Regions from separate parts of the Exiguobacterium sp. s5 genome, predicted to be linked through region 1. Evidence: predicted binding sites of a transcription regulator. Region 1 holds the regulator's gene; each other region holds the start of a gene.
What was found. The regulator Rex, encoded in region 1, represses fermentation and respiration genes when NADH is low (regulators of the CRP and FNR family bind a similar motif). The targets are predictions, from matches to a motif close to TTGTGAAATATTTCACAA.
Positions count from the first base shown of each region.

Region 2: a site for Rex is predicted at 3,512-3,529, ahead of KNP60_RS07960 (L-lactate dehydrogenase). Genes of this name have one in related genera too.
Region 3: a site for Rex is predicted at 3,114-3,131, ahead of ric (iron-sulfur cluster repair di-iron protein). Genes of this name have one in related genera too.
Region 4: a site for Rex is predicted at 2,812-2,829, ahead of KNP60_RS13960 (formate/nitrite transporter family protein). Genes of this name have one in related genera too.

Region 1 covers NZ_JACSLK010000008.1:5,118-12,618, forward strand. Annotated here, with positions in the region: gene tsaB (tRNA (adenosine(37)-N6)-threonylcarbamoyltransferase complex dimerization subunit type 1 TsaB) at 1-486, shown strand, start outside; gene rimI (ribosomal protein S18-alanine N-acetyltransferase) at 479-964, shown strand; gene tsaD (tRNA (adenosine(37)-N6)-threonylcarbamoyltransferase complex transferase subunit TsaD) at 936-1,958, shown strand; gene KNP60_RS14110 (hypothetical protein) at 1,973-2,539, shown strand; gene KNP60_RS14115 (hypothetical protein) at 2,590-2,997, opposite strand; gene KNP60_RS14120 (ABC-F family ATP-binding cassette domain-containing protein) at 2,994-4,895, opposite strand; gene KNP60_RS14125 (redox-sensing transcriptional repressor Rex) at 5,045-5,701, shown strand; gene KNP60_RS14130 (twin-arginine translocase TatA/TatE family subunit) at 5,701-5,919, shown strand; gene tatC (twin-arginine translocase subunit TatC) at 5,923-6,711, shown strand; gene KNP60_RS14140 (hypothetical protein) at 6,853-7,501, shown strand, end outside.
Region 2 covers NZ_JACSLK010000003.1:115,786-123,286, reverse strand. Annotated here, with positions in the region: gene KNP60_RS07980 (1,4-alpha-glucan branching protein domain-containing protein) at 1-1,870, shown strand, start outside; gene rpmG (50S ribosomal protein L33) at 1,955-2,119, shown strand; gene KNP60_RS07970 (5-formyltetrahydrofolate cyclo-ligase) at 2,175-2,729, shown strand; gene KNP60_RS07965 (DUF92 domain-containing protein) at 2,708-3,478, shown strand; gene KNP60_RS07960 (L-lactate dehydrogenase) at 3,648-4,604, shown strand; gene KNP60_RS07955 (rhomboid family intramembrane serine protease) at 4,756-5,808, shown strand; gene KNP60_RS07950 (M42 family metallopeptidase) at 5,824-6,846, shown strand; gene KNP60_RS07945 (YqgQ family protein) at 6,843-7,037, shown strand; gene KNP60_RS07940 (ROK family glucokinase) at 7,131-7,501, shown strand, end outside.
Region 3 covers NZ_JACSLK010000004.1:179,651-187,151, forward strand. Annotated here, with positions in the region: gene KNP60_RS09955 (malate synthase G) at 1-1,404, shown strand, start outside; gene KNP60_RS09960 (hypothetical protein) at 1,401-1,697, shown strand; gene aceA (isocitrate lyase) at 1,764-3,044, shown strand; gene ric (iron-sulfur cluster repair di-iron protein) at 3,192-3,899, shown strand; gene modA (molybdate ABC transporter substrate-binding protein) at 4,007-4,741, shown strand; gene modB (molybdate ABC transporter permease subunit) at 4,738-5,379, shown strand; gene KNP60_RS09985 (DUF3221 domain-containing protein) at 5,376-5,747, opposite strand; gene KNP60_RS09990 (MFS transporter) at 5,882-7,009, shown strand; gene KNP60_RS09995 (hypothetical protein) at 6,990-7,277, shown strand; gene KNP60_RS10000 (molybdopterin oxidoreductase family protein) at 7,270-7,501, shown strand, end outside.
Region 4 covers NZ_JACSLK010000007.1:144,026-151,526, forward strand. Annotated here, with positions in the region: gene KNP60_RS13955 (anaerobic ribonucleoside triphosphate reductase) at 1-1,718, opposite strand, end outside; gene KNP60_RS13960 (formate/nitrite transporter family protein) at 1,909-2,760, opposite strand; gene KNP60_RS13965 (50S ribosomal protein L25/general stress protein Ctc) at 2,962-3,621, opposite strand; gene mutL (DNA mismatch repair endonuclease MutL) at 3,785-5,587, opposite strand; gene mutS (DNA mismatch repair protein MutS) at 5,592-7,501, opposite strand, start outside.

The DNA of each region.
Region 1 (7,501 bases):
GAACGCATCGTCGTGACGACAGGTCCAGGGTCTTATACGGGGATTCGCATCGGTGTCACGACAGCGAAGACGCTCGCCTACACGCTTCAGATCCCGCTCGTCGGGGTCTCGGCGCTCCGTCTTATGGCGGCGGCCCCGAACACGGAGCTCCCAGTCGTCGCGCTCATCGACGCCCGTCGAGGGAATGCCTATATCGGGCATTATCAACAGAACGAGGCCGTCACACCCGACCGTCACGCCTCGGTCGCCGCTTGGCTCGAAGCCAATATCAGCGGACCATTCGTCGTCGTCGGCGACGTGGAGCCGTTCCGTGACGCACTCGCGTCTTACGACTATACCGAAGCACCGGCCGCGCATAGTTACGGCCGTGCGAGCGATCTCGTCGCCTTAGGTGAGGCCACGAATGATGTCCATGCGTTTGAGCCCGAGTATCTTCGTCTCGCTGAGGCGGAAGCGAAATGGCTCGAGGGACAAAACAATGGCTGATATTAAAATCCGGCGCATGACATGGCTCGACGTCGAAGAAGTGACCAAAGTCGAGGAGGCCTCGTTCGCTATTCCGTGGACGAAAGAAGCGTTCATGAACGAGATGCTCCGCAATGACCAAGCGATCTATTTCGTCGCTGTGCATGAACGACGCGTGGTCGGCTTCGTCGGGGTTTGGCAAATCGTAGACGAGGGGCACATCACGAACATCGCCGTCTTACCGGAATATCGTGGGCAAGGCATCGGCAATCTGCTGTTGACGCAACTCGTTGAATTTGCCCGCTCGAAGTCACTCGCGGCGCTCACGCTCGAAGTGCGCGTCTCGAACATCGGCGCCCAAAAGCTGTACGAACAGTTCGGTTTCGAAAATGCCGGACGCCGGAAACGATATTATCAAGACAATAATGAAGACGCCTATATTTACTGGGCGAAGTTAGGAAGTGAAACAGATGGACACATCGCTCATCCTCGCGATTGAGTCGAGTTGTGATGAGACGTCGGTCGCGCTCGTGCGTGACGGTAAGACGCTTTTATCGAACGTCGTCTCGTCGCAGATTGAAAGTCATAAACGGTTTGGCGGGGTTGTGCCCGAGGTCGCCTCGCGCCACCACGTCGAACGGATCACCTACGTCATCGATGACGCCCTCAGTGAAGCGGGTGTGACGATGCAAGACGTCGACGCCGTCGCGGTCACGCAAGGACCAGGTCTTGTCGGGGCACTCCTCGTCGGAATCAGTGCGGCCAAAGCGCTCGCTTTCGCCCATAGCAAACCGCTCATCGGCGTGCATCATATCGCCGGACACATCTATGCGAACGAACTCGTCGAAGAGATGGAGTTCCCGCTCGTCTGTCTCGTCGTCTCGGGCGGACACACGGAGCTCGTCTATATGCCCGAGCACGGTGTGTTCGAAGTCATTGGGGAGACACGTGACGATGCAGCCGGAGAAGCGTATGACAAAGTCGCACGGACGCTCAGCCTTCCTTACCCAGGTGGACCTGCCATTGATCGTCTGGCAGCCGACGGGGAAGACACGTATAAATTCCCACGGGTTCGGCTCGAGGCAGGAAGTTTCGACTTCAGCTTCAGCGGGCTCAAGTCGTCGGTGATTAATGCCGTCCATAATGCCGAACAGCGTGGGGAAACGGTCATCCCTGAAAACTTGGCGGCCAGCTTCCAAGCGAGCGTCGTCGAAGTGCTCGTCGAGAAAGCGATTCGTGCCGTGAAAGAAAAAGGCGCGAAGCAGCTACTCGTTGCGGGTGGTGTAGCGGCCAACCGTGGACTCCGTGCCGCGCTTCAAGAAGCGACGGACCGCGAAGGCATCCGCCTCGTCATCCCACCACTTGATCTATGCGGAGACAACGCCGGTATGATTGGAGTCGCGGCACATCACGCGTATGTGCGCGGAAAGCGCGATACACTGGCGATGAATGCGGTTCCTGGGTTATCCTTAGAAGAGAGCATGACAGTCTAGGGGGAAATATACAGATGATGAAACGCATAATCATTGGAGGTCTCGTCGTACTGCTCGTCGTCGCGACGTTTTTGCAAGTACGGGAGATCATCCGCGCTTATAATATCGCCTATCAAGAAGAAATCGTTCCGGAAGCGACACGCGTCCGGTCGCTCACGGGAGCGGAATCGCTCGAAGGCATCGGCCGGGTCACGGGTGAGAACACGCTCGTCGAGACGTTGTACGGCTATAAGAGCTTAGACGATCAAGACATCGAAAGCGTCATCGTCGTCGACCGCAACCTCGGCGTTCAGCCGAAAGCGAGCGATGCGTATTATCAAATCGCACCGGGACGAGAAGCAACCGAAGAAGAGGCGGCGAAGTTCGAGGACATTGTCAACGAGTTTGACGAAGAGCAATTGTTCGCCCAAGTCATCTCGACGCATGAGGCAAAATATGTGACGAACGACGAAGAGGCGCTCACATTCTACAAAGTGTTCGTCCGTGACGTCGATACGAACGAGTACGTGTTTTTTATCACGGAAGACGGCATCAAGCTCGACTTCCACACGCGCGGTTTCCAACCGTTGCGTTATTTCTAAACGTAAAACAGGGAAGCTGACCTCCACAATGGAGTGCGGCTTCCCTGTTTTTATACTTCTGGATGATGTTTCTTTTGTTTATACCACATATTCACTCGGCTCACGACATAGACGATCAAGGCGAGCACCCACATGAGGAGCGTCGACTGATAGAAGTGGCCCCATACCGAGCCGGGCGTGTAAAAGCTGTGCACGGTCACATCGACCGGCCAGACGACGAGGCGGATAAACAGCGTGCTCATGAGCAGACCGCTCAACAAGCTGATCACAATCCCGCTCCACGTCTGGATGATGAAGCCGATGACGACCGGCAGGAAATAAAACAGGAACGACGGGACGACGGTCGGTTCCCCACGAATCAGTTCGGATACGTACTCCGTCCCGGTCGGCACGATGTAGGCGAGACCAGTCAGGAAGGCGTGCATCCACTCGATTCGCATCGCACGGAATCGCATCATGAATGGAGCTCCTCCCATTCTGCATACAGCGCCGTGATCGATTCTTTCGTCGCATCGGACTCGGTCGACAGTTCCTGTGCCCGAGCGAAGTCGTTGAAGACGTCCGGTTCACACAACAGCTGCTCGATTTCCTCGAGCCGGGCCTCGTGTTGCTCAATCGTGAGCTCGATCTCCTCGATCCGTTGTTTCATCCGGCGCTCCTCGCGTTGCTGTTCCTTGTCGGCGCGCTGTTTCTTGACGATGACTTGTTTCGTCTCTTCACGAGCGAGTCGGGCCAGTTCTTCGAGTTCTTCTTTCTTCTCGACGTAGTACGAGTAATCACCGAGGTATTCGTCGATGCCGTTCGGCGTGATCTCCAAGACGCGCGTCGCGAGCCGGTCGATGAAGTAACGGTCGTGGGAGACGAACAAGATCGTGCCCGGGTAGTCGACGAGGGCGTTCTCGAGAATCATCTTCGAGTCGAGGTCCAAGTGGTTCGTCGGCTCATCCAAGATGAGCAAGTTCGGCTGCTCGAGCTTCAGTTTCGCGAGCGTCAAGCGGGCCCGCTCTCCACCCGACAGTTCATGGACACGTTTCATGACGTCGTCACCGCTGAACAGGAACTGACCGAGCAGGCTGCGCACTTCTTGTTCGCGCATGAGCGGCCAGTCGTTCCAAATCTCGTCGATGACGCGGTTGGCATCCGACAAGTTCTGTTGTTCCTGGTCGTAGTAACCGATCTCGACGCCGGTACCGTAGCGGATGTCACCGGTGAGCGCCGGCTGTTGTTTCGTCAACACTTTCAAGAGCGTCGATTTGCCGACTCCGTTCGGACCGACGAGGGCGACCGATTCGCCACGCTGCAGCTGGAAGCGGAGATGCTGGGCGATCGGCTCCTCATAACCGATGGCGAGGTCGCTGCCGCTCAACACGTCGTTCCCGCTTTGGCGTTTGATTGCGAACGAGAGGACGGCACTACGCTCGTCACCATCCGGCACGTCCATCCGGTCGATTTTCTCGAGACGTTTGCGGACGCTCTGGGCCCGCTTCGTCGTCGTCGCCCGGGCGATGTTGCGCTGGATGAAGTCCTGCATCTTGGCGATCTCTTCTTGTTGCGACTCGAACTGCTTCTTCTCTTGCTCATAAATCGCGGCCTTCTGCTCGAGATACTTCGTATAGTTGCCGACGAAACGACGGCTCCGGTGGCGAGACAGCTCATAGACGACCGAGACGACGCGGTCGAGGAAGTAGCGGTCGTGGGAGACGATCAAGACGGCGCCTTTATAACCGCTCAAATACTTCTCGAGCCAGCCGAGCGTCTCGATGTCCAAATGGTTCGTCGGCTCATCCAAGATGAGCAGGTCTGGACTTTGAAGGAGCATCTTCGCGAGGGCGAGGCGGGTCCGTTGTCCACCGGAGAGCGTATCGATGCGGCGCTCGAAGTCGTCCGGATAGAAGCGCATTCCGTGAAGGACGGAGCGGATCGTCGCCTCGTATTGATAGCCGCCGCGGTCTTTGAACGTATGCTGTTCTTCATCGTAAGACGACAGCAGGCGCTCATAGGCGGCCGGGTCGTTCAAGATGCGCTCAGATCCCATGTCTTGTTCCATGCGGCGGAGCGTTTTTTCCTGTTCAATTAAATCGGTGAAGACGGTGAGCATCTCGTTCCAAATCGTCTCGTTCGATTCAAGTCCTGAATCTTGGGCGAGATAGCCGATCGTCACATCTTTTGGCTTCATGATATCGCCTGAGTCATAGTTGTATTCCCCGGCGATGACTTTGAGCAGTGTCGACTTGCCGGCGCCGTTCCGGCCGACGAGGGCGACGCGTTCGCCTTCTTGGATTTCGAGTTTGACGTTCTCTAAAATCGGCTCGACGCCGAATGATTTCGATAAGTTATTGACTTGCAGTAGGATCAAGTGAAAAAACCCCTTTCTCTCTATTTAGTATACTGTATTTTTTAGTCTTTTCAGGTATATTCGTTGAGTGGTTATGTGAATTCGTTTACAATCAAGGTGTATGAAATTAGATTCGTTTGAAACGCGTCGTAAAAAGGAGGCTCTTTCCGTTGAGTCAAAACGAACCAAAGATTCCGCAAGCGACAGCCAAACGGTTGCCACTATACTATCGGTTTATCCAAAGCCTGCATTCATCAGGAAAACAGCGTGTCTCTTCTGCTGAACTGAGTGAGGCGGTCAAGGTCGATTCGGCCACGATCCGTCGCGATTTCTCGTACTTCGGTGCGCTCGGTAAAAAGGGATATGGCTATAACGTACAGTATCTGTTAGACTTTTTCCGTAAGACACTGAATCAGGACGAGATTACGAACGTCGCCTTGGTCGGGGTTGGTCATCTCGGGACAGCTTTCGTCAACTATAACTTCCTTAAAAACAATAACACACATATCGTCGTCGGGTTCGACGCAGACGAGACAAAAGTCGGCACGACGATGTCCGGTGTCCCGATTCATCACGTCGATGAGATGGAACAGATTATGAAGCAAAACAAGATTGACGTCGCGATTTTGACGGTGCCGTCTGCCTATGCACAGCCTGTCGCGGATGACTTGGTCCGCTTCGGCATCAAAGGCATCTTGAACTTTACACCGGCCAGGCTTACTGTGCCGGATACGGTCCGCGTCCATCATATCGACTTGTCGATCGAACTCCAGTCGCTCATTTACTTTATGCAACACTATCCATCTGCTGAGGGGGTCCATCAATAATGGAATTACTATTATCGTCACTCGTCGTCGGTATTCCAGGCGGAGCAAGTCTGTTTGTCATCGCGATTATCGCGCTCATCATCTTCGGGCCGAAGAAATTGCCTGAGTTCGGCCGTGCCGCCGGACAGACGCTCCGTGAGTTCAAAAACGCCACGAGTGGCATGATGAACGAGCATGACGAGAAAGACAAGAAAGAAATTGAGAAGAAAGAGCAGTAAGCGATGAGCCATCAACCTGATCAAGAACGGGCACTGTCCGACCACTTGACAGAGCTGCGGAGACGACTGATGCTGTCGGCATTTGTCGTCTTTGCCTTCTTTTTGATTGCTTTGCCGAGTGTCAAATATGTGCTCGCCTATCTCCAGGCCGACCTCGTCGAACGAGGCCTTGAATTGAACGCCTTTGGGGTCGCGGACCCGCTCATGATTTACTTGAATTTGGCGCTCGTCATCGGGCTCGTCGCGGCTGGTCCGTTTCTACTGTATCAACTGTGGGCGTTTGTCGCACCTGGTCTGCATCCGAACGAGCGGAAAGCGACGCTCGCCTATATTCCGATCATCTTTATCTTGTTCCTCGTCGGTTTGGCGTTTGCCTACTATTGGTTGTTCCCGCTCGTCCTCGATATCTCGACGGACCTCGGGCAAGACCTTGGTCTGACGCAAATCATCGGGGCGTCGAACTACTTCACGTTCTTGTTGCAACTGACCATCCCATTCGGACTGTTATTCCAGTTGCCGGTCGTGACGATGTTCTTGACGCGCATCGGTGTCGTGACGCCGTACTTCCTGTCATCGATCCGGAAGTACGCCTACTTCGCCTTGTTCGTCGTCGCGGCCTTCATCACGCCGCCGGATTTGACGTCGCACCTCATGGTGTCACTGCCGCTCTTCTTCTTGTATGAGATCAGTTTATCGATTTCACGCATCACGTACCGGGGTGTGCTCCGACGTGAGAAAGAGGCGATGGTGAAAGAACAGATGGATTTGATGAAACAAATGAATGAGAAGTGAACACCATGTCATGCGACGTGGTGTTTTTTTGATTTTAGGGCTATTCAATTTTGAAAAAACAACTTAAAATTAGGAGGGTTAAATCAAAAAAATGGATTATTTTTGAAAGTTATGCATTCATAAACAGAAATGAGGAGAGTAATGAAGAAGTGGTTATGGAGCATGCTCGTGGTGCTCGTCATGATGGTAGCACCGGGAGTAGAAGTCCGAGCAGAAGACTATGCCAAACCGGAAATCATTCCGGCAGGAGAAGTCGTAGGAGATAGTGGGTATGTGTGGCGTTCGGGAGATCCGGAGACGCTTGTTCACATTCAGACCGGTGAGGAATATACGTTACCGATTCGCGTGTCTGCTGCTTATAATATGTATGCCATCGGAGACGGCCGATTTATGTTAAAAGGATGGCCGGAGTGGGTGATGTGGGATATACGTACGAATGAAGCGACGACATTCCCAATCGAAGCAGGAAGTGAGAATCGACTCGTCTCAACGAATGTAACAACAGGAATGATGTTATGGGCTGATGACGAAAAGTATATCATCACATCGATGTCAGGTGATATTCTCGGATCGCTCACGAAAGGCAGCGATCAGGTATACAGTCTGCTCGATGATGGGAACGTCCTCGCGTTCGCCGACGGTCAAGTGACGAAGCGGACGGTTACAGGAGAGGTGCTTGAGACAATCAGTTCCTATTCAGGACAGGTGAGGTGGGCCCGTCACATGAAAGAAGCGAATCAATGGTTCGTGATCAAAAGTGATGACTCGGAGCACATGTTTATTTTCGATT
Region 2 (7,501 bases), on a different contig from region 1:
TTTGAAAACAACGTTCCTGCATTGGGAAAAGAACTTGAACCATGCGTTCCGTACATATCGTGAGCAAGGGTTCATCGATATGGTCACGTGTACGGCGACGCACGGCTTCAACCCGCACTTGTTCACTGAGCAGGCGGCTCGCGCTGAAATCCGGACGGGACTGAACTGTTTCGAACGTCATTACGGGTTCCGTCCGACCGGCATTTGGTTACCGGAATGCGCCTACACACCAGGTGTCGACCGTATCCTTTATGAAGAAGGGATTCGCTATACGTTCGTCGATGAGCACGCCTTGCTCGAAGCTGATCCGACGCCGGAGAAAGGCATTGGCGCTCCGGTCTACTCGCCACATGGCGTCGCCTTGTTCCCGCGTGACCAAATCATCTCCGGAAAAATCTGGAGCTCGATGATCGGGTATCCGGGCCATCCGGACTATCGCGAGTTTTATCGTGACCTCGCCTACGATCGCGACTGGGAGTATATTGAAAAGTTCATGCATCCGGAAGGAATTCGCTTCGATACGGGCTTGAAGATGCACCGCATCACGGGCGACTCGGATGAGAAAGACTATTATGTCCGCGCCTGGGCCGAACATCAAATCGACAACCACGCCCTCGATTTCGCACAGACGCTCGAAGGGCATCTCGAGGCCCACGGTGGACAGATGTTCCCGCCGTTTCTCGTGACGGCACCGTTCGATGCTGAGCTGTTCGGACACTGGTGGTTTGAAGGACCCGAGTTCCTCGGGAAAGTCGCCGAACGGCTCGAAGAGTTTGGCATCGAGACAATCACGCCAGCTTTGTTCCTCGAGCGTCACTTCCAAGACCTCGAGACGGTCCACGTATCGATGAACACGTGGGGACGTAAAGGGTACGGCGACGTCTGGATCAACGAACGCAACGAATGGATGCTACGTCACTTACACATGATGGAGACGCAACTCGTCAAAGACGTGGCCGACTATCGTCACAAGTCGCCACTCGTCGACCGGACACTGATCCAACTCATTCGCCATTACGTACTCGCTGTGTCGAGTGACTGGGCGTTTATCCTCGACGGGCAGACTACGGCCCAATATGCGGCAGAAAGGTTCCGCGAGCATACGCGACTGTTCGCCGAGCTCGAGACGGCACTTTATCAAGACAAGCTATCGGACGAGTTGCTCGCTGAACATTATCGCGCGTATCCGTTCCTTGACGATGTGGACATCGACATCGACACGTTCTTGTCGCCACACGACTATTATGTGACTACGGAGCGTGGCCAAGAGGACGAGGCAATCCTCGTCTTGACGCCTGAATATACAGGCAACGTCGTCGGGGACCTCGGTCGTCGCGTCATCGACGAGGTCGAGGCACGAGCAGCGGATGGGGAGACAGTGTACGTCTTGACACCGTTCAAAGAAGGGTTGCCGGAATATGAACGCCACAACCGTGTTCACGTGTACCGCGTTCGCCTGACGAGCCCGTTCTTGGAGCATGTGATGAACCAAGTTGCGGCTCAAAACGTGGCCTACGTCAAACTTGCACATGAGCTTGTCTCGAAAGTCACCTTCAAAGCGATCCATCAATTCGATTGGATGACGATTACAGCGGCACGTTCACTTGCGAAAGCACTACAAGTTCCGTTATACTCAACTATGTTGTCATTTGAAACGACTCGCAATCCGCATGGACACGGCGGACTGTTCGACGCAATCCATCGAATCGAGAGCAGCATCCTCGCTGAAGCCGATACGGTCTTTATTTGCGAACAACTGTCGACCGAGGAAGTCGGAATGCGCTATCCGATTGGCGATAACGTAAAAACCTGCCTGCCGCTCGATGCTTCGCCATACGGGCAGAAACGTTTGAAAAAGAACACGAAATAACCTTGCTTTTTCAAATAAAACTTGGTAGGATAATTGAGTATGCTTAGACTGTAAAGCAAAAGCACTTGATACAACATCAGTAAGATGGGAGTGAAAGAAATGCGCGTTAAAATCACACTAGCTTGCACAGAAACAGGCGATCGCACGTACATCACGAAGAAAAACAAACGTAACAACCCAGAGCGCCTCGAATTGCGCAAATACAACCCACGTCTCCGTCGTCACACGCTTTACCGCGAAGTGAAATAATGAGACTGGCCGTCACTCATGTGGCGGCCTTTTTTTTGAACAAGGGGGAATTGAAGTGATTGAAAAGAAACTACTCCGGCAAAATGTACATCGTCAAATCCGTGAACTCGACGACCGACCGGACCGGGACCGCGTCATCATACATACATTGACCGAACTGAAGGCGTGGCGAGAGGCGGATACGGTGGCCGTCACGCTCGCCCTCGATTTAGAGATTGATACGTTGCCACTCATTCGCTTAGCTTGGCAGGCAGGAAAATCGGTGTTCGTGCCGAAAGTTACAAAACAGGGACTTACGTTCCATGAAATTCATTCGTTCGAAGACCTTGAGCCGGGCGTCATGGGTATTTTAGAGCCGACGACGGCCGCGACGACGCGGACGATTGACGTCTGTATCGTGCCGGGACGTGTCTTTGACCGATCCGGGTATCGGATCGGCTGGGGTGGGGGATATTACGACCGTTTTTTAGCGACGTATGAAGGTGTCACCATCTCGTTGGCCTATGACGTCCAACTGCTCGATGAAATCCCGGTCGAGCCACACGACATTCCTGTCGAATTTATCGTGACGGAAAGGGAAACGATTCTATGCTCGCCATCTTTCTCGTAACTTGTCTGGTAGCCTTCGCCGGCTATCGTCTGCGCTCACTGACCCGTTCTGGGGCTGTCTTGACGGTCGTGACGGGTACGGTCATTGGGTACGGATTTGGTTGGTTCGGGCTCTATTTGCTCGGTGTCTTCTTTTCGACGTCATCGCTCGCCTCGAAATACCGTTCCCGCGACAAAGAGCCTGTCGATGAAATCGTTGAGAAATCGGGACCTCGTGACTTCGTTCAAGTGCTCGCCAATGGTGGTATCGGGATGGCGACGGCGCTCGGTACGTTGCTTACACCGAACGATGCCTGGTTATTCGCGTACATCGCTTCGATTGCGGCGGCGACGAGCGACACATGGGGCTCCGAGTTCGGGGTGCTCGCCAAACAAAAACCGCGCTCCATTTTGACGTTCCGCGAAGTGGAACCGGGAACGAGTGGCGGGGTGTCTCCGTTCGGGACGTTCATGTCGGTCGCGGGGGCAACGGTCATTATCGTCGCTTCGTTGCCATTTATCGATATCAGCTTACGGTTCGCCGGCTTGTTGATTGCTCTCGGGTTGACCGGAAGCGTTGTCGACACTCTCCTTGGGGCGACGGTTCAACGCAAGTTTCGCTGTCGTGTATGCGGTAAGCTGACCGAGAAGAAAGTCCATCATCACGAGCCGACGACTTACGTTTCAGGCTGGCGCTTTCTCGGCAATGACGCCGTCAACTTTTTGGCGATCGCCTCGGCGGCGGCGATTAGTTTCCTCTTGCTGCGATGAGGGTAGTACAGTCAGTGAAGATGTTTCAAATGAATGTGAATATTGTCACAATATTGCCAAACTGAAAACGGTTTCCCTTGTAGTGAGTGTTTGTGAATGATGTTACAATCTTTATGTAACAGACAAAACAAAAACATGAAACAGATTGTTCGAAGGGTGGAGAATCAATATGGAAACATTAAATCATGCTAAAGTAACACGCGTCGCGCTCGTCGGGGCCGGAGCGGTCGGTGCCAGCTTTGCTTACCAATTGACGACAGCTAGTCTCTGTGAGGAACTTGTGATCATCGATATCAACAAATCGAAAGCTGAAGGGGAAGCAATGGACTTGAATCACGGTGTCTCGTTCGCCTCTTCACCGATGCGCGTCTGGGCAGGAGACTACACAGACTGTGGTGCAGCAGATATCGTCGTCATCACTGCCGGCGCACCGCAAAAACCAGGTGAAACACGTCTCGACCTCGTCGAAAAGAACGCCAAAATCATGAAGTCGATGATTGGGGACATCATGGCATCTGGTTTTGATGGTATCATCATCATCGCCTCGAACCCGGTCGACATCATGACCCACTTGGCTTGGAAATATTCAGGATTACCGAAGCATCGGGTGTTCGGTTCAGGAACGGTACTCGATACGTCACGTCTTCGCTACATGCTCGGAGATTACTTCAACGTCGATCCACGTAACTGCCACGCTTACATTATGGGCGAGCATGGCGACACAGAGTTCGCGGCATGGAGCAACGCCCGCATTTACGGAAAATCGGTCGAACAGTTGCTTGAAGAGAATGACGAGTACACATGGGAAGACCTCGAAGATATCTACGTCAACGTTCGTGACGCAGCCTACCATATCATCGAACGTAAAGGGGCGACGTACTACGCCATCGGTCTTGGTCTCCTTCGTCTTGTCAAAGCCGTGCTTCGCAACGAGAACACGTTATTGACGGTCGGCGCGCACTTGGATGGTGAGTACGGTTTGAACGACATCCACATCGGGGTACCAGCGATCATCAACCGTCAAGGTGTCCGTCAAGTCGTGGAAATCGAGTTATCAGAAGAAGAAAAACAAAAGATGCATCATTCGGCAGAAGTGCTCTTGAAAACGATGCAACCTGTCTTATAAAACCGAGCAATCCTTCGCTCATCACCGTAGCCGGCTAACGCCGCTACGGTTTTTTTGTCATCCGCTCTTCTCGACACGTTGCATAGAGGCTCTCTTTTGTCGCCAGCTATAATTTCCTTTAAAATAAAAGTATAGAAGGAGGTGACCATCGATGTCAGAGCCAGCTTGTTTTTGGGAAGACGTATATCGTGCGGTCGAATCGGGAGGGCGCATCGAGGGCATCTTAGAGCCGTCGCGGGCACTTTTATTGTTCGACACGAAAGCGGGGGACGTCTATCACCTCTACATACGGACGGACAAAGCCTGGGCGAACCATGTCGGCATGGACGTCGAGGCGGTCATGAACTCGTTTCGATTGGCCCGTATCGGTCGTGAGAAGTTACACGTCCACATTTACGGCGATCCGCTTGTCGATGAGGAGCGCCTATCGTCCCTCACGTTTCCGATTGCGGCGAAAGTGAAGCTCGGCATGAGACCGTGTGGGCAAACAGAAGAGTCGTACCGACCACGGGCCGTCGCGCTCGATCAACAACGGAAGAACGAACTAAAGCAACGGTTCTCCTTCGGGAAACCACAATTCGTCTATGGACTCATGTTCGTGACGTTTCTTGTCATGTGGTTCGCCGAATCAATCGGGTCGACGCTCGACCCGAATACGCTCATCCGCTTCGGGGCGAAAGTGAATCCGCTCATCGACGAAGGGGAATGGTGGCGCCTGGTCACACCGATGTTCCTCCATATCGGCTGGTTCCATTTCGCAATCAATATGTTCGCGCTTTGGTCGCTCGGTCCGCTCGTTGAACGGATGTACGGTTCGTCACGCTTCGTCACCATTTATTTGTTAGCCGGCGTCATCGCCACAGTCGCCTCTTACGCGTTCAGTGAAGCCATATCGGCCGGGGCATCGGGGGCGCTGTTCGGGCTCGTCGGGGCACTCCTCTATTTTGGCCTCCGAGACCGTTCCTTATTTATGAAGACGCTCGGTCCGCCGCTGTTTATTATGTTAGGATTAAACGTAGGACTCGCTTTCGTCCTTGGCGCTAGTTTGGACCATTCCGCACATGCGGGGGGGCTGGTCGGGGGTTTTCTGATGGCGGGAGTGGTCGGCTTGCCGGATGAGCATACGAAGAAGCGCCGCCTGTTGTTTGCGGTGATCGTACTCGTGGCATCTGGAGCGTTATTCTGGTTCGGCTATAATCGATGACAAAGGAGTAAGGATATGATTAATACGTTGAAGCAACTGGTTGAAATTCCGAGTCCGTCGGGCATGACGGATGAGGCGATCGGCTTCGTGGAGCAAGAACTCACGAATCTCGGCGTCGCCACGAAACGCTTGAATAAAGGAGCGCTCCTTGCGACGTTTGACGGGAAATCGGATCGGGCGCGCCTGTTGACGGCTCACGTCGACACGCTCGGGGCGATGGTGAAAGAGGTTTTGCCGAGTGGCCGTCTACGGTTGACACAAGTCGGCGGCTACGCCTGGACCGCCATTGAAGGGGAGAACTGTTTGGTCCATGCGGAGGCGGGTGAACCTGTCGAAGGAACGATTCTTATCCATCAATCAAGCGTCCATGTGTATAAAGACACGAACAGTGCCGAACGGACGGCATCAAATATCGAGGTACGACTGGACGCTGACGTTCATTCGGCTGAAGACGTGCGTGCCCTAGGCATCGAGGTCGGGGACTTTGTCTCGTTCGATCCACGCTTTCGCCAGACGAACGCGGGCTATATCAAATCTCGACACCTCGACGACAAGGCGTCCGTCGCCATTTTGCTCGACTTGGCAAAAGACCTCGTCGGCGCCGACTTGCCACATCCGGTCCATTACTTGATCTCCAACTATGAAGAGGTCGGGTTCGGGGGCAACGCCGGGATCCCGGAAGCGGTGACCGAATATATCGCCGTCGATATGGGAGCGCTCGGGGACGGCCAGCACTCGGACGAATATACGGTTTCAATCTGCGCGAAAGATTCATCAGGTCCGTACGATCTTGGATTACGCCGTCAGTTCACCGCGTTGTGCCGGGAACACGGTATCGCCCATAAAGTCGATATTTATCCGTATTATGGATCCGATGCCTCGGCAGCAATCAGTGCCGGCTACGATGTACGCCATGCACTCGTCGGACCAGGCATCGAGTCGAGCCATAGCTATGAGCGGACGCATACAAAATCGCTCGAAGCGACACGGGAACTGCTCTATCGTTATGTGCTCACGACGATGGGAGACGGACGATGAGAAATTTTTATGATGTCCAACAATTCTTGAAATCATTCGGGACGATCATTTATATCGGCGAACGCGATGCCGAGATTGGCCTCATGATGATGGAACTCGACGAGTTGCATGCCGGCGGGATGATTGAACAACGAGAGTATGACACGGCCAAGATCATTTTGACGCATGAATTGAAAAATTCAATAGATTGACAGAAAAACCCCTAGTGCAAAGGTTTGCACTAGGGGTTTAATAGTGTAAACTATGGGATGAAAGCGATTTAATCGAGATGAGGAGTGGAACAGATGAAGTGGTTATTAGGAATCGACATTGGTGGGACGACGGTGAAAATGGCCGTCTTAGATATGAACGGGATCATTTCTGACAAATGGGAGATCACGACGGACATTCGAGAAAACGGGGTACATATTCCGACTGATATCGCTGCTTCATTCGAGGCTTATCTAGAAAAATCGGGAAAAGCGAAAGAGGAGTTCGCCGGTGCGGGGATCGGGGCACCTGGATTCATCAACTTCTCAGAGGGTGTCGTCGAATACTCGCCGAACATCGGTTGGAAAAACTTTGCGCTCGTCAGCGAGTTTGAGAAAGCCGTGGGATTGCCGGCCGTCCTAGAGAACGACGCGAACGCCGCCGCACTCGGTGAGATGTGGAAAGG
Region 3 (7,501 bases), on a different contig from region 1:
TCTGCCATCGTCGACTGTGAAGACTCGGTTGCCGCTGTTCGGGCGGAAGACAAGGTCCACCTTTACGCGAACTGGCTAGGCCTGATGGACGGAACGCTCGAAGCAACGTTCACGAAAGGAGGTCGGCCGCTCACTCGGAAGTTGAACCCTGACCGGAAGTATGTCGGGAAAGACGGGCGTGAAGTCACGCTTCCGGGCCGATCGCTCCTCTTTATTCGAAACGTCGGGCACTTGATGACGACAGACTTGATGCTCGACGCGGAAGGACGTGAAGTACCGGAAGGGATTTTGGACGGGATTTTCACTGCGCTCATCGCGAGCCGCCACCTTGATACCAGACGAAATTCCCGCGAACGCTCCATCTATATCGTCAAACCGAAGATGCATGGCTCGAAAGAAGTCGCGTTCACGAACGACTTGTTCGATGCGATTGAAGATGTACTCGAGTTACCGCGTCACACGCTCAAAGTCGGCGTGATGGACGAGGAGCGACGCACGTCGCTTAATTTGAAGAACTGTATCGAGCAAGTGAAGGAACGCATCGTCTTCATCAATACCGGATTCCTCGACCGGACGGGCGATGAGATTCACTCCTCGCTCACGCTCGGACCGATGCGCAAGAAAGGCGAGATGAAGACCTCGGAGTGGCTCGATGCTTATGAACGTCTGAATGTCCAGATCGGGCTTGACGCAGGATTCCATCAACACGGGCAAATCGGGAAAGGGATGTGGGCGATGCCCGATCGGATGCGCGATATGATGCGTGAAAAAAGCAATCATGTCCGGTCCGGGGCGACGACGGCTTGGGTGCCGTCCCCGACGGCGGCCACGCTTCATGCGCTGCATTACCATCAAGTCGATGCGTTTGACGTTCAGCGTGAGTTGGCGAATCGTTCGTTTGATCCAGCAAGTGAGCGAGGGCGTCTGCTCGAGATACCACTCGCCACGCGTCTCTATACAGATGAGGAAGTGAACGAGGAGCTCGAGAACAACCTGCAAGGGTTGCTCGGATATGTCGTCCGTTGGATCGAGCAAGGTGTCGGTTGCTCCAAAGTGCCAGATATTCATCATGTCGGATTAATGGAAGACCGAGCAACACTTCGTATTTCGAGTCAACATGTCGCCAACTGGCTATACCATGGAGTCTGTAGCCGTGAACAAGTCGAAGCGACGCTTTACCGGATGGCCGAGGTCGTCGACGCGCAAAACGCGGAAGATCCGCACTATCGTCCGATGACGCCAGATGTAGACCGCTCTATCGCCTATCAAGCGGCGAAAGAGTTAGTGTTTGAAGGCGACGAGTCGCCGAACGGATATACGGAACCGATTTTGCACCGGCGCCGCCGACAGTTTTTACAACAAGTGACATTAGAACCGAATTTAAAAGGAGGAGCATCATCATGACAACGAAAAAAATCGAAAGCGAACAGTTGATTGAACGTTGGGTCGTCCGTCGGATCGTCTCGGGGGAATCGACAGCGGCGCTCGCTAACACGGCGTTCGTCTATGGGAACGATTTGATGCGCCTTGTGCTCGACCGGACCGACGGGTCGCTCCAAATCATGAGAGAGCCGGTCGAAGAGGTCGTCATATTCCGTAAACCAGAAGATCGTGACGAAGAAAACGTCTGTCGTTGCTGCGGTATGGAGCACTCGTCATTCAAAGCGGCGCTCGAATGCTGTGCATACTTGGATTAAGTTTGCACCATCTGTTATATAACAAACAGTAAATATATAAATTAATATAATACAGGAGGAATGGATATGAACGAACAACAAATGCAGCTAGAGGATATGTTACAGTCGGAACGGTTTAACGGGGTCGAACGTCCATATGGGGTCGAAGACGTGATGAGACTTCGGGGGTCTGTCCTAATCGAGCATACGCTCGCGACAAAAGGAGCGGAACGGTTATGGGAGTTACTCCATGAACGAGATTACGTTCACGCGCTCGGCGCATTGACGGGAAATCAGGCCATCCAGCAAGTGAAGGCGGGCCTCGAAGCCATCTATTTGAGCGGATGGCAAGTCGCCGCCGATGCGAACTTGTCGGGTCACATGTACCCGGACCAAAGCCTGTACCCGGCTAACTCGGTGCCGAGCGTCGTCAAACGGATTAACCAGGCGCTTCAACGGGCCGATCAAATTCAAACGGCGGAAGGGAAAGGCGATACGCATTGGTTCGCCCCGATTGTCGCTGACATGGAGGCCGGTTTCGGTGGTGTGCTCAACGTCTTCGAGTTGACGAAGGCGATGATCGAGGCGGGCGCCGCCGGTGTTCACTTAGAAGATCAACTGTCGTCGGAGAAGAAGTGCGGTCACCTCGGTGGCAAAGTGTTGCTGCCGACACAGACGGCCGTGAAGAACTTGATTGCCGCACGGCTTGCGGCAGACGTCATGGGGGTGTCGACGATTATCGTCGCCCGGACGGATGCTCACGCAGCGAATTTGATTACGAGCGACATCGACCCAATCGACCATCCGTTCATCGTCGGTGACCGGACGCCGGAAGGCTTTTACCGGACCGAGGCGGGAATTGAACAGGCGATCGCGCGCGGTCTCGCCTATGCACCGTACGCCGACCTCGTCTGGTGCGAGACGTCCGAGCCTGATTTGGACGAAGCGCGTCAATTCGCGGATGCGATTCATGCGAAGTATCCGGGCAAACTTCTCGCTTACAACTGTTCGCCTTCATTCAATTGGAAGAAAAAGCTGTCGGATGAGGAGATCGCAACGTTCCAACAAGAGATTGGTGCGATGGGATATAAGTTCCAATTCGTCACGCTCGCTGGCTTCCACTCGCTCAACTTCGGAATGTTCGAACTCGCACGCGGGTATAAAGACCGCGGGATGGCCGCCTACTCGGAACTGCAACAGGCCGAATTCAGTGCAGAACAGCACGGTTATACGGCGACACGTCACCAACGTGAGGTCGGGACCGGGTATTTCGATGAGGTGTCTCTCGTCATCTCGGGAGGCCAGTCGTCAACGACGGCGCTGGCCGGTTCGACCGAGGCAGAACAATTTGAAGCGCCGTCCCATTAAGCGTCGCCCCTCCACAAGAGGGGCTTTTTTTGTGTCCAAATTCAGAACGCGTGCATCCTGTTCACTTAAATGTGACGTATTTCACATTTTTGTCGTCAAACTCTTGCTACGCTGAACATGTCAAAATGAATATGGAGGTTATGACAGATGACACAGACATTCACGGGCGATACGCACGTATCTGAAATCGTCAAACAATGCCCGCAAGCGGCAGACATTTTCAAACGGAACCGAATCGATTTTTGTTGTGGCGGCAACCGACCACTCGCTGAAGCGACTGATAAATCGAAACGGTCGACGGAAGACATTTTAGAAGAAGTTAATGCGCTCTATCAACGCAAGCAAGAGATGAACGAGAAGAGCATCGATTGGGATGCCGCTTCTTCATCGGAATTGATTGAGCACATCATTTATAAGCATCACCAGTTTTTGACGGACGAATTGCCACAGCTCACACCATATGTGACAAAAGTGTTCCGGGTTCACGGACAAAACCATCCGCACCTCGGACGCATTCATCAACTGTTCAATCAATTGAAAGTGGAACTTGAACAACATATCGTCAAAGAAGAGACAGAAGACTTCCCGACGTTGCTTCGTCACGAGACGGCACCGACAGCTGAAACGAGACGGGAGCTTGATGACATCTTGGCCTCGCTCGAGTCAGAACACGCGGCAGCCGGTGACATTTTAAAAGAGTTGCGTCAAATCACGAACGACTATACGCCGCCTGAAGGAGCGTGTGGGACGTATCGTCTTGTCTATCAACGGTTAGAAGCGCTCGAATCGGATACATTTGAACACATTCATCTCGAAAACAACATTTTATTCCCGCGGGCGCGCACGTTCGCTTAAGCAGTGGCACACCTCTACTTACGTGGGGGTGTCTTTTTGTGACGTTTGATACAGATGGGAGGCAAATCAAGCGCTACGATAAAGGGGAGGCAAAGGAGTGATTAATCATGAAACGGGTGAGTGGAGTCATCGTAGGGGTGACGGTCGCCTTATTACTAAGTCAAGTCTGGTCGAGTTCAGATTCGGAGGACACCACCGTGACCATTTTGGCGGCGGCAAGCTTAGGACCGGCTTTAGAAGCGGTAGAGCGACAACTTGAAGCGGAATTCGATGGGATCGACGTTCGGGTCGTGACGAACGGGAGCGGCGCCTTGCGAGCACAAATCGATCACGGGTCTCCGGCAGATATCTTTTTAGCCGCGAGCGTTGATGATGTCGACCGATTACAAATCCCGATTCTAGAGCGGGATGCGTTTTTGCATAACGAGCTGTGGCTCGTGACACCGAAAGGGAATCCGTGCGCGGAGACGTGGGACGACTTAAACGCATGTGCTCGGATCGTCATCGGTGACCCGGTCAATGTCCCGGCCGGTCGCTACGCGAAAGCGGCGCTAGAAGTGGAAGGCGTGTGGGAAGAAGTGGAACCACGAATCATGTTCGCCCAGAATGTGAGACAAGTGTTGACGCTCATCGAACAAGGCGACGCCAATGCGGGATTTGTCTATAAGACGGAACTGACGACGGACGTCGAGTCGCTTCAGGCGGTCCCGTTTGAAGCGACGGGTACGATCGCGTATCCGGCGGTCCGATTGACGCACAACCCATACGTGCGCGATGTTTACGCGCGTTTGTTTGACGATGATATCCAAGCTCACTTTTTAGCGAAAGGATTTTCTAAATGACGCAATCTCCACTTCAACTCACATTCGAAGTCGGGATGATGGCGACGGTGAGCGCCTTCGTCCTCGCCTTCGGAGCGGCCTATTTCATGCATCACCGTCAATTCAAAGGAAAGCGGCTGCTGGAGACGGTGTTTTTACTGCCGCTCATCTTGCCGCCGACAGTCATCGGACTATACGCCTTGATTGTCCTCGGGAACAACGGGATCGGCGGATTGTTACCGATTACTATCTTGTTCACCAAACAGGCGAACGTCATCGCGTCCGCCTTGGCCGCGTTCCCACTCATCTACCAAACGATTCGTCTCGGTCTCAAACAACTCGATGCGGAATGGTATGAGGCCGGACGCGTGCTCGGCGGGTCAGAGCGTCAACTGTTCACCTACGTGACGATTCCGCTGCTGTTACCTGCGTTGACGAGCGGCTTCGTCCTCGGCTTCGCCCGATCAATCGGCGAGTTTGGGATTACGATGATGATTGCCGGAAATATCCCGGGCGAGACGATGACGCTCGCCACAGCGATTTATATGGCGACAATCAACGGTGATATGACCCAGGCACTCGTCTGGAGCGGATGGTTGGTTGGTTTGGCGTTTTTAGTCCTCTGGCTGAGTGAACGTTATGGCAAGCGTTCATATTAGTCGATCACGTCGACTTTTTTCACATAAGACCGGTTCGGAGTATTTAAGATACTCGGACCGGTCTTTTTCCAAATGTGGACGTGGTCCCCGACAGCGATTTGCTTGAACGTGGCTTTCACTTGAAACTTGAACCAGCTTACGTCTTCCGGTTCGCTTTGCGCGAACAAGGTGTCAGGAGAGAGTGTGGCCTCTTCTGCGGTAATTCCGCTGATGACGAGTGCGGTGCGGTCAGATTCATTTATTTCAATCACATACCCCTCGACATCTGGTTCGGTCGTCGCTCGATTGGCGAAGACGAAACCGATGGAAAAGACGACGAGCATGGCCGCGATGGTGAGGAATAACATGATTTTAAGCGATGATTTCATAAGGGAACGCCTCCTTCGTTCATTATTCTGTCACGTCTCGAATCGCTTATCTGTGAAAAAAGTAACAGTTAAGTCGAGATGTCATCTTTATGATGAAACTATGAAGTCGCTCGGAAAGAGAAGGGGGAACACATATGTCCGATCGTTATTTTTATTCGACCGCCGCAAAGTGGTCGTTCGTAGGATTCACCGTCTTGGTGCTCTCGACATGGATTGCCTCGGCAGGATTTGAGCACGTAGACATGGCGCTGTTCGGCTACTATATCGCCGCCGTCATTTGCATGATTGGGATGGTCGTCCGCTTGACGTTATTTTTTGCACGGCCGGCCACCTCACAAGTATTGAAGCGGAGCCTCAAACAAATGAAGGCAGAAAAGAAACGGGCCAGTAAAGCCGTCGCCGCCACGACCGTCAACAACATCGTCTTACAGAAGTTCATCTGGGAACGTGGCTGGTACCGCTGGACCCAACATATGTTGATCGCCTGGGGATGTCTCGGGTCGTTCGCCATCACATTCGGGTTGACGTTCCAATGGATGCGGTTTGATTTGATTGATATCGAGACGTATCAGATTGTCGTCTTTAACATCCCGACCATCAAGATGGCCGCGCACGGGTTGTTCGCCGAGCTCGTCTATAACGGCTTGAACATCACCGCGCTCATGTTGCTCGTCGGCGTGCTCATGGCGCTCTATCGCCGGATCAACGACCAGGACGTGAAAGTGACACAGCGGTTCGAATTTGATATATTACCGCTCCTCATGTTGCTCATCGTCACTGTCTCGGGGTTGTTGTTGACCGTTTCGTACGTGTTCTTCGGAGGCTTCATCCATCACGAGCTCGCCTTGTTCCATCAATTGACCGTCATCATCTTTTTATGTTACTTCCCGTTCGGTAAACTGTTCCACTTGCCGGTCCGACCGATGGCGGCCAGCGTCCCGATGAACTATCGGGAAGTCGAAGCAGATGAGACCCGTGTCTGCGCCGGGTGCGGGACCCGTTATGCGACGGACAATCAAGTCGAGGACGTCCAAGCGATTTTGCAAGCACAGACGATCCAGCTCGGGCTCAGTGACGGGACCCAGCTCTCCGATTACTGCCAACCGTGTCGACGTTCGATGCGTGTGAAGATGCAATTGAACTTGATGAACGGACAGTTACCGACACACCCGGTCGATACGAACACGGGCATGTCGATGCCAGGATTCGGCCGACCGAAGGAGACGAAAGGTGAGGCAAAAGATGAGACACCAGTGCGTTAAGTGCGGCGAACCGACCGGCACGCTTGAAGAGATTGAACAAGTGAAACAATTGCTCGAAGGGTCGGACCAACTCGTGAAAGTCGATGCGGCACACACGGTCCAAGACCTCTGTCACGGCTGTCGTCGTCGGGCCCGGCTCGATTCGGCGCTCGGACGGCCTGGAAGTGACGGGATGCATTATCCGCTTCAAACGATTAACGGCTATCACGTCAGTGGATTTTCAAAACGAAGAGCGGAAACGTTCTATGGAGGGGAAGACGATGAGTGACTTTTTAACGTCGCCAGAAGTACAGAACTTAATCAAACCAGGCGAAAAATTGATTACAACCCACTGTTGTTACTGCGGCATGCAGTGCGGCATGCATATCCGGGTCGATGAGAAAACTGGGGCCGTCAAAGGCGTTGAACCACGCTACGATTTCCCGGTCAACAAAGGAAAACTTTGTCCGAAAGGCGTCACGGCCTATCAAACGATCGAACATCCGGACCGCA
Region 4 (7,501 bases), on a different contig from region 1:
TGTTCGCCACATGTCGGGCACGCTTCGTCGATAATCCCTTCAAGGCCGCAGTTGCCACAACGGTCGACCGGATGGTTGATCGACCCGTAGCCAACGTTCTCGGTCCGCATGAGCCGGACGATCGCTTCGACCGCTTCCGCATTATGGGCGAGCGATCCGTCGACTTCGACATACGTGATATGACCCGCATCACAGAGCGCGTGGTAAGGCGCTTCGAGACGGACTTTATCGCGAATCGAGACCGATTGATACACGGGCACATGAAACGAGTTCGTATAAAAGGCGCGGTCGGTCACACCTTCGATCATCCCAAACGATTGCTGATCTCTCGTCACAAATTTACCCGACAATCCTTCGGCCGGGGTCGCCAAGAGAGAAAAGTTCAAATCGTATCGTTCCGATGCCTGCTTCATTCGATCACGTAAATGAGTGACGATATCGAGCCCAAGCCGTTCCGCCTCTCGTGACTCGGCATGCGTGCCACCTGTGAGCACACGAAGCGCTTCGGCGAGACCGATAAATCCAACCGAGAGCGTCCCTTGCTTCAGTACCTCGCGAAGATCGTCTTCTGGACCGAGTCTCTCTCCCCCCCGCCAGACGTGTTGGGCATAGAGAAACCGAAATTCGTCGGCGTGCCGCTTCGCTTGATAGTCGAATCGTTCGAGCAATTGATCGATGGCGACGTCGACGTAAGCGTCGAGCGTCTTATAAAAAGTATGGATATCCGAGGAGACGAGTGCCATTTTGACCAAGTTCAACGTCGAAAATGATAAGTTGCCTCGTCCAATCGACGTCTCGGCACCATGCCGATTCCCCATCACCCGTGTCCGACAACCCATGTAGGCGACTTCCGAGCCGTGCGTCCCGTCGTAGTATTGAAGGTTGAACGGAGCATCGACGAACGAGAAGTTCGGGAATAACCGCTTGCCCGTCACACGACAGGCGAGACGGAACAAGTCGACGTTCGGATCGTCCTCATGGAAGTTGACCCCTTCTTTCACTTTAAAGATTTGAATCGGGAAAATCGGCGTCTCCCCGTTACCGAGCCCTCGCTCGGTCGCACGCAGCAACTCTCGAATGAATACGCGTCCCCACCGGCTCGTGTCGGTGCCGTAATTGATGGAAACGAACGGTACTTGTCCGCCACCACGTGAGTGCATCGAGTTGGCGTTGTGGATAAACGCCTCACACGCTTGATACGTCGCCGCGATTGTTTCAGACTCGGCAGTTTCAAAGAGTTGCTCGGTCGTCCATTCGACTGGTAGCTTTTTGAGCCGCTCGAGCTGACGTTCATACGTCTTTTCGACATACGGTGCGAGGTCGACATCAAACATCGGGAAAGCTTGACCGCCATGCTGCATGTTTTGGTTCGCTTGAAGAATAATCGAAGCGAGCGCCATCGCCGAGCGGATATCCTGGGGCGGTCGAATCGTCCCGTGCCCGGTATGAAATCCGTTCGTGAGTAGCTCACCGAGTGGGATTTGACAACACGTCGTCGATCCTGTCACGTAGTAGTCGGCGTCATGGATATACAAAAAATTATCCTCGACGGCTTGACGTGACCGTTCTGATAATAGATATGTCGTCGACAATTGTTTTGATACTTCTGAGGATAATCGTGCCAATTTTCCAAGTGGTGATTTCCCGTCGACGTTGGCGTTCTCTTGTACGAGGTCCTGATCTGGGAGAACACAGACATCTTCATAAAGCTGGAGCATATTCACTCCGCATCACCTCACTATATATTGATTGCAAGCGAGTTAATTACTCACTTAAGTTCCATATATAGATTATGTCATGTTTTGCTATTGAGATGTGAAGTCGAAATTGTGATCAATGCTTGTGATAAAAACGCAAAAACAGTCGAGCCACTGACGTGGACTCGACTGCTCGTTGTCGTGAGCTACCTTATACTTCTTTGGCAGGTTTCACAATTTTCAATTCGACTTCTTCCGTTGCTTCCGATTCTTGGGCTTCACGCAAGCCTTTCGCGTTTAACCACGTATAGATCGCACCCATGAACAACGCGCCACCGATGATATTCCCGAACGTGGCTGGGATCAAGTTGTGGATCGCGCCGGCAAAGCTGATCGCCTCAGGATGCGGGACGACGAGCGTGAGGGCGAACAAGACGAAGTTGGCGATGACGTGATCAAATCCTGAGGCGAAGAAAACGGCGACGAGGAAGATCATCGAGAAGATTTGGGCGAACTCGTTTTTCATTTGCTTCGGCAAGAAGATGGCAAGACAGACCATCCAGTTGCAGAAGATCGCGCGGAAGAAAATTTCGACCGTCGTGTGGTGCATCTTGCTTTCGACGACCGAGAACAGCCAGTTGTCCATTCCAAGTTCTTGGATGACACCGGTAGGAGCGAGCAGCAAGGCGAACAAAACGCCACCGAGCGCATTCCCGACAAAGCAGAGCAACCAGACGAGCATCGTGTCGCTGAGCGTCGTGTACCCCCGCATCGTCGAGGTTGTGAAGTACATTGTATTCCCGGTGAACAGTTCGGCTCCGCCATAGATGATCATGACGAGGGCGATCCCGAATGAGAATCCTCCGATGAGCGTTGTGAACGGAGAATCGATCAAATACATTCCGTTGACGACTTTCAGTGTGAAAATTGAAGCGAATCCGATAAAGATCCCCGCGAGCATTGCTCGTAAAAAGTACTCCATTGGCCGATAATGAATCATTTGCGAAGATGCCTGTGCTTTCTTCCGCAACGATTCGAGTGCATGGATTTCCATTGATGCCATGTCACAAACCCTTCTTTCTGTTTGAATGAAACCATTATAATAAGAACGAACATGTGAAATCATTAACAATATAAGCCCGAAACGAATAAATTGCAATCGCCCCTTCCACATGTTGACACATTTTTCACATCGTAATCGTTTACATTTGTCGGATTTGTGACTAGAAAAAAACGACCCTTCGCAAAGGGCCGTTCGAAATGATTATTCTTTGTTTTCAGAAGCCTCTTCCGACTCTTCCGTTGAAGTTTCTGACGCCTCTTCAGTCGCTTCAACTTCGCCTTCTGTCGCTGTATCAGCTTCAAGGTCTTCGACCGCCACCGGTTCATTCACCGATGCGATTTGAAGATCACCCTCAGATACGATTTCGTAATCTTTGTTCTCTGGAATATCAGCGACAGTGAGCGAGTCACCGATGCCGAGTTCAGAAACATCAAGCTCGATACGCTCCGGAATGTTGGCTGGTGTTGCCGAGACCGTTACTTTATAGAGCGTCTGTGCCAGGTAGCCGCCTTCTTTGACGCCTTTCGCGTCGCCGACAAGTGTGACGTCCGCTTCGACTTCTGTCGCTTCGTCCATCTTCACTGCCATAAATTCGACGTGCTTGTATTCGTTCGTAAATGGGTCGACTTCTGTCCCGTGAACGAGTGTGTTCACTTTCTTACCATCGATATTGAGTTCGATCAAAGCGTTGTCGCCGTGTTCACGAAGAATCTTACGAAGTGCCATCTCTTCGAATGCGACCGGTGTGCTTTCAACTTTGTAGCCGTAAACGACACCTAACACTTTTCCTTCTTTACGCAAGTTAGCGCGGACCGAACGTGGTCGTAATTCTCGTTTCGTTACTTTAAGCGTGTCTGCCATAATCTTTTCCCCCTACTGGTTTATCGATCATGTCTACATCTTGAGGGTGAGGCAGTGAAAAAGCCACCTCTCAACCTCGATGCGTTGAGTGACATGTGTATATTGTTCCCATAGCCACCTATCCATAAACGTAACAGGAGGTTAAGAAAAGATTACAGGCGTGTCACATAACGCGTTTAAATAGCTTCTCGAGCTCGTACGTGCTCCACTTCACTAAAATCGGACGTCCGTGCGGACACGTGTACGGAGACGTCGTCTGATTCAAATCGTGAAGCAATTGCCGCATCATCTCGTGGTTCAACGGATGGTTCGCTTTAATCGACCGTTTGCATGCCATCAAAATCGACGCATCTTCCCGATATTTAGCGATGTCAATGGAGCGATCCCGGATCGCCATCTCTATCAAATCACGGACCGTTCCTTCTAAATCGTGTTGCGGGTACCACGTCGGAATCTCTCTAACGAGGAACGTGTTGCCGCCGAACGGCTCCAATTCTAGACCTGCTTCTTTTAAAAGCGGAGTGACTTCTTCAATCGCGAGCGCCTCTTCTTGCGTGAACTCGAGCGTGAGCGGAAGCAGCAACAACTGGTATTCCTTGTCAGGATTCCCGAGCTGCTCGTAAAACAACTCATATTTGATTCGTTCCTGGGCCGCGTGTTGGTCAATGACGTACATCCCGTCCTCGGCACCACAGACGATATAACTCGCATGCAATTGACCGATGACGTCGAGCGGCGGCAACCGCTCTCCTTTCGTCTCGATTGTTTCCGATTCGACCGTCGACTCTATCGGCTCAGGCGCTTCATTGACGAGCGGGGTCGGCGACCATCGACTCGGTGACGTGACAGGCTCACGTGGAATTGGATAGTTCCACGTCGGCGCTTCATCCGTGACCGGCGCCCGTTCAACCGTGAAATCAAGTCGCTCTTGTTCGGTCCGATTGACCGGTCGCTCTTTCGGTTTGACCGACGGGATTAAACGCTGTTCCCGGAGTGTCAGTTGGACCGTCTCGCGAATCAATTGACAGAGCTCTTTCTCTTTTGAAAGCCGAACTTCTCGTTTCGTCGGATGGACGTTGACATCGATCAGCATCGGGTCCATGTTCACTTCGAGGACAGCGATCGGATAACGACCAATCGGTAGCAGCGTGTGGTAGCCTTCGAGCACACTTTGGGTCAAAGCGAAGTTTTTAATGCTTCGCCCGTTCAAAATGAGTGTCACGTACTGCTTGTTCGAACGCGTCACTTCCGGACGGACGAGATGGGCGCTCAAACTATAGTCGTTCGTCTTACTCGACGCCGTGACAATTTGGGCCGCGACTTGTCGGCCATAGATGGCGAGCATGACTTGTTTGATGTCTCCGTTCCCGCTCGTCCTAAGTAGTTCCTTGTCTTCATGGAACGCCGTGAGGCGCACTTCCGGGTGGGACAAGGCAATCCGGTTCAACGTGTCGGTGATGCTCGCCAGTTCCGTCGCGGACGTTTTCAAATACTTCAATCGGGCTGGTGTATTATAGAACAATTGACTGACGGCTATCTCCGTCCCGACGTTCGCCGCGGCCGGTGTTTGCGCCGTGACAACGCCGCCTTGAAGCGTCATCTCGAACCCGTCTTCCTCGGCCCGGCGTGACTTCAGCGTCACATGGCTAACCGAAGCAATCGAGGCGAGCGCCTCCCCACGAAAGCCGAGCGTGCGAATCCGGAACAAGTCGTGCTCGTCCCGAATCTTACTCGTCGCATGACGTAAAAAGGCGCGCGGGGCGTCCTCTTCATAAAACCCGTGCCCGTTATCGCGGACTTTAATGAGACGGATGCCCGCTTCCTCCAAATCGACTTCGATTTTGGTGGCGCCGGCGTCAATCGCGTTCTCGACGAGCTCTTTCACGACCGAGGCCGGTCGCTCGACGACTTCGCCAGCCGCGATTCGGTTGGCCAGTTGTTCCGGTAACTCTTGAATGATTCCCATCGACTCACCCCTTCTTCGCGGATTGTTGGAGCGCATAGAGCGCTTGCATCGCCTCGATCGGGTTCATCGCCAACAAATCGAGTTCGAGCAATTGTCGTTTAATCTCGTCTTCCGCCTCAAAGAGCGATAGTTGGGCCACGGGTTCTGCCGTTCCCGGATTTTCAACAGCTGCCCGTTCCGGTTTCGAGTCCGTCTCAAGTTGAGACAAGATGGTCCGCGCCCGTTCAATCAAATCACGGGGCAATTCAGCGAGCTCGGCGACATGAATCCCGTACGACTTATCGGCCCGCCCCGGATGTACTTCATGTAGAAACACGACACGCCCGTCTCGCTCGATGGCGCGGACGTGCACGTTCTCAAGAGCAGGGATCGTGTCTTCGAGCACGGTCAGCTCGTGATAGTGGGTCGAGAACAACGTCTTCGCTCCAATTGTCGAAGCGATGTATTCGACGATAGCCTGGGCGAGCGCCATGCCGTCATACGTCGACGTCCCCCGACCGATCTCATCGAGCAAGATGAGGCTGTGTTCGGTCGCCTCTGTCACCGCTTGGCGTGTCTCCGTCATCTCGACCATGAACGTCGACTGGCCGCTCACCAAGTCATCGGCCGCACCGATGCGGGTAAAGATTCGATCAAACAATGGAATCTCAGCCGCTTCAGCCGGCACGAACGACCCGATTTGATGCAAGATGGCGATCAAGGCGAATTGACGCATATACGTCGATTTACCGGACATGTTCGGTCCGGTGATTAAGAGCATGCGCCGCGTGTCGTCGAGCGTCAAATCGTTGGCGACGTATTCACCGCGTGGTAGCACCGTCTCGATGACCGGATGGCGGCCACGATCGATTTGGACGTTCGTCGACGTCGTCGGCCGGACATAGTCACGTTTTTCGGCGACGATGGCGAGCGCGAGCAAGACGTCAAGCTCACTGAGCGAGCGCGCCAGTTGTTGGAGCGGTTTCGTCTCTTGCTTGACTTGGTCACGCAAGGCGACGAATAAATCATACTCGAGCGTACAACTCTTCTCTTCAGCCCCGAGAATGAGCGCTTCTTTCTCTTTTAACTCGGGTGTGACGTAACGCTCGGCGTTCGTCAGCGTCTGTTTCCGTTCGTAACGTCCCTCTTCGAGCAGGCGGGCGTTCGCTTTCGTCACTTCTAAGTAATAGCCGAAGACACGATTATAGCCGATTTTCAGCGACTTGATGCCGGTCGCGAGCCGCTCTTGTTGCTCGAGATTGGCAATCCATGTCTTTCCGTTCGCTTTCGCCTCGAGCAGTTCGTCGAGTTCGGCCGAATAGCCGGCACGAATCATCCCACCTTCTTTAATCGAGATCGGTGGCGCCTCGACAAGCGCTGCCTGGAGCATGTTGGCCAAGTCGTCGAATGTGTCGAGCGTATCATCGATTTGACGAAGCCGTGAGGCCGTGACGCCTTCGAGCAAGGCCCGCACCGCCGGGATGCGCTCGAGTGTGTTCCGGAGTTGGACGAGGTCACGGGCGTTGGCCGTCCCGTAACCGACTTTGGCGACGAGCCGTTCGATATCGTAGACGTGACGTAACTGTTCACGCAACTGGTCACGAAGCATGAAGTCATCGACCAAGTTCTCGACCGCATCTTGTCGGTCCCGAATCGCCTGCTCGGTATAGAGCGGCTGTTCGAGCCAACGTTTCAGCAACCGTCCCCCCATCGCCGTCGTCGTCTCATCAAGCAAGGCGAGAAGCGACCCTTTCCGTTCACCGGACCGGGCTGACCGAAACAATTCCAAGTTCCGGGCCGTGTTGGCATCGAGTTGCATATGGGCCTCGACTTCATAGGCGACGGCCGGTTGGAGATGATCGAGGGCGCGTTTTTGCGTGCGCGTCAAATAAGCGAACAGCAATTCAAACGCGCTCACTTGCGCCTCGTCTTTCG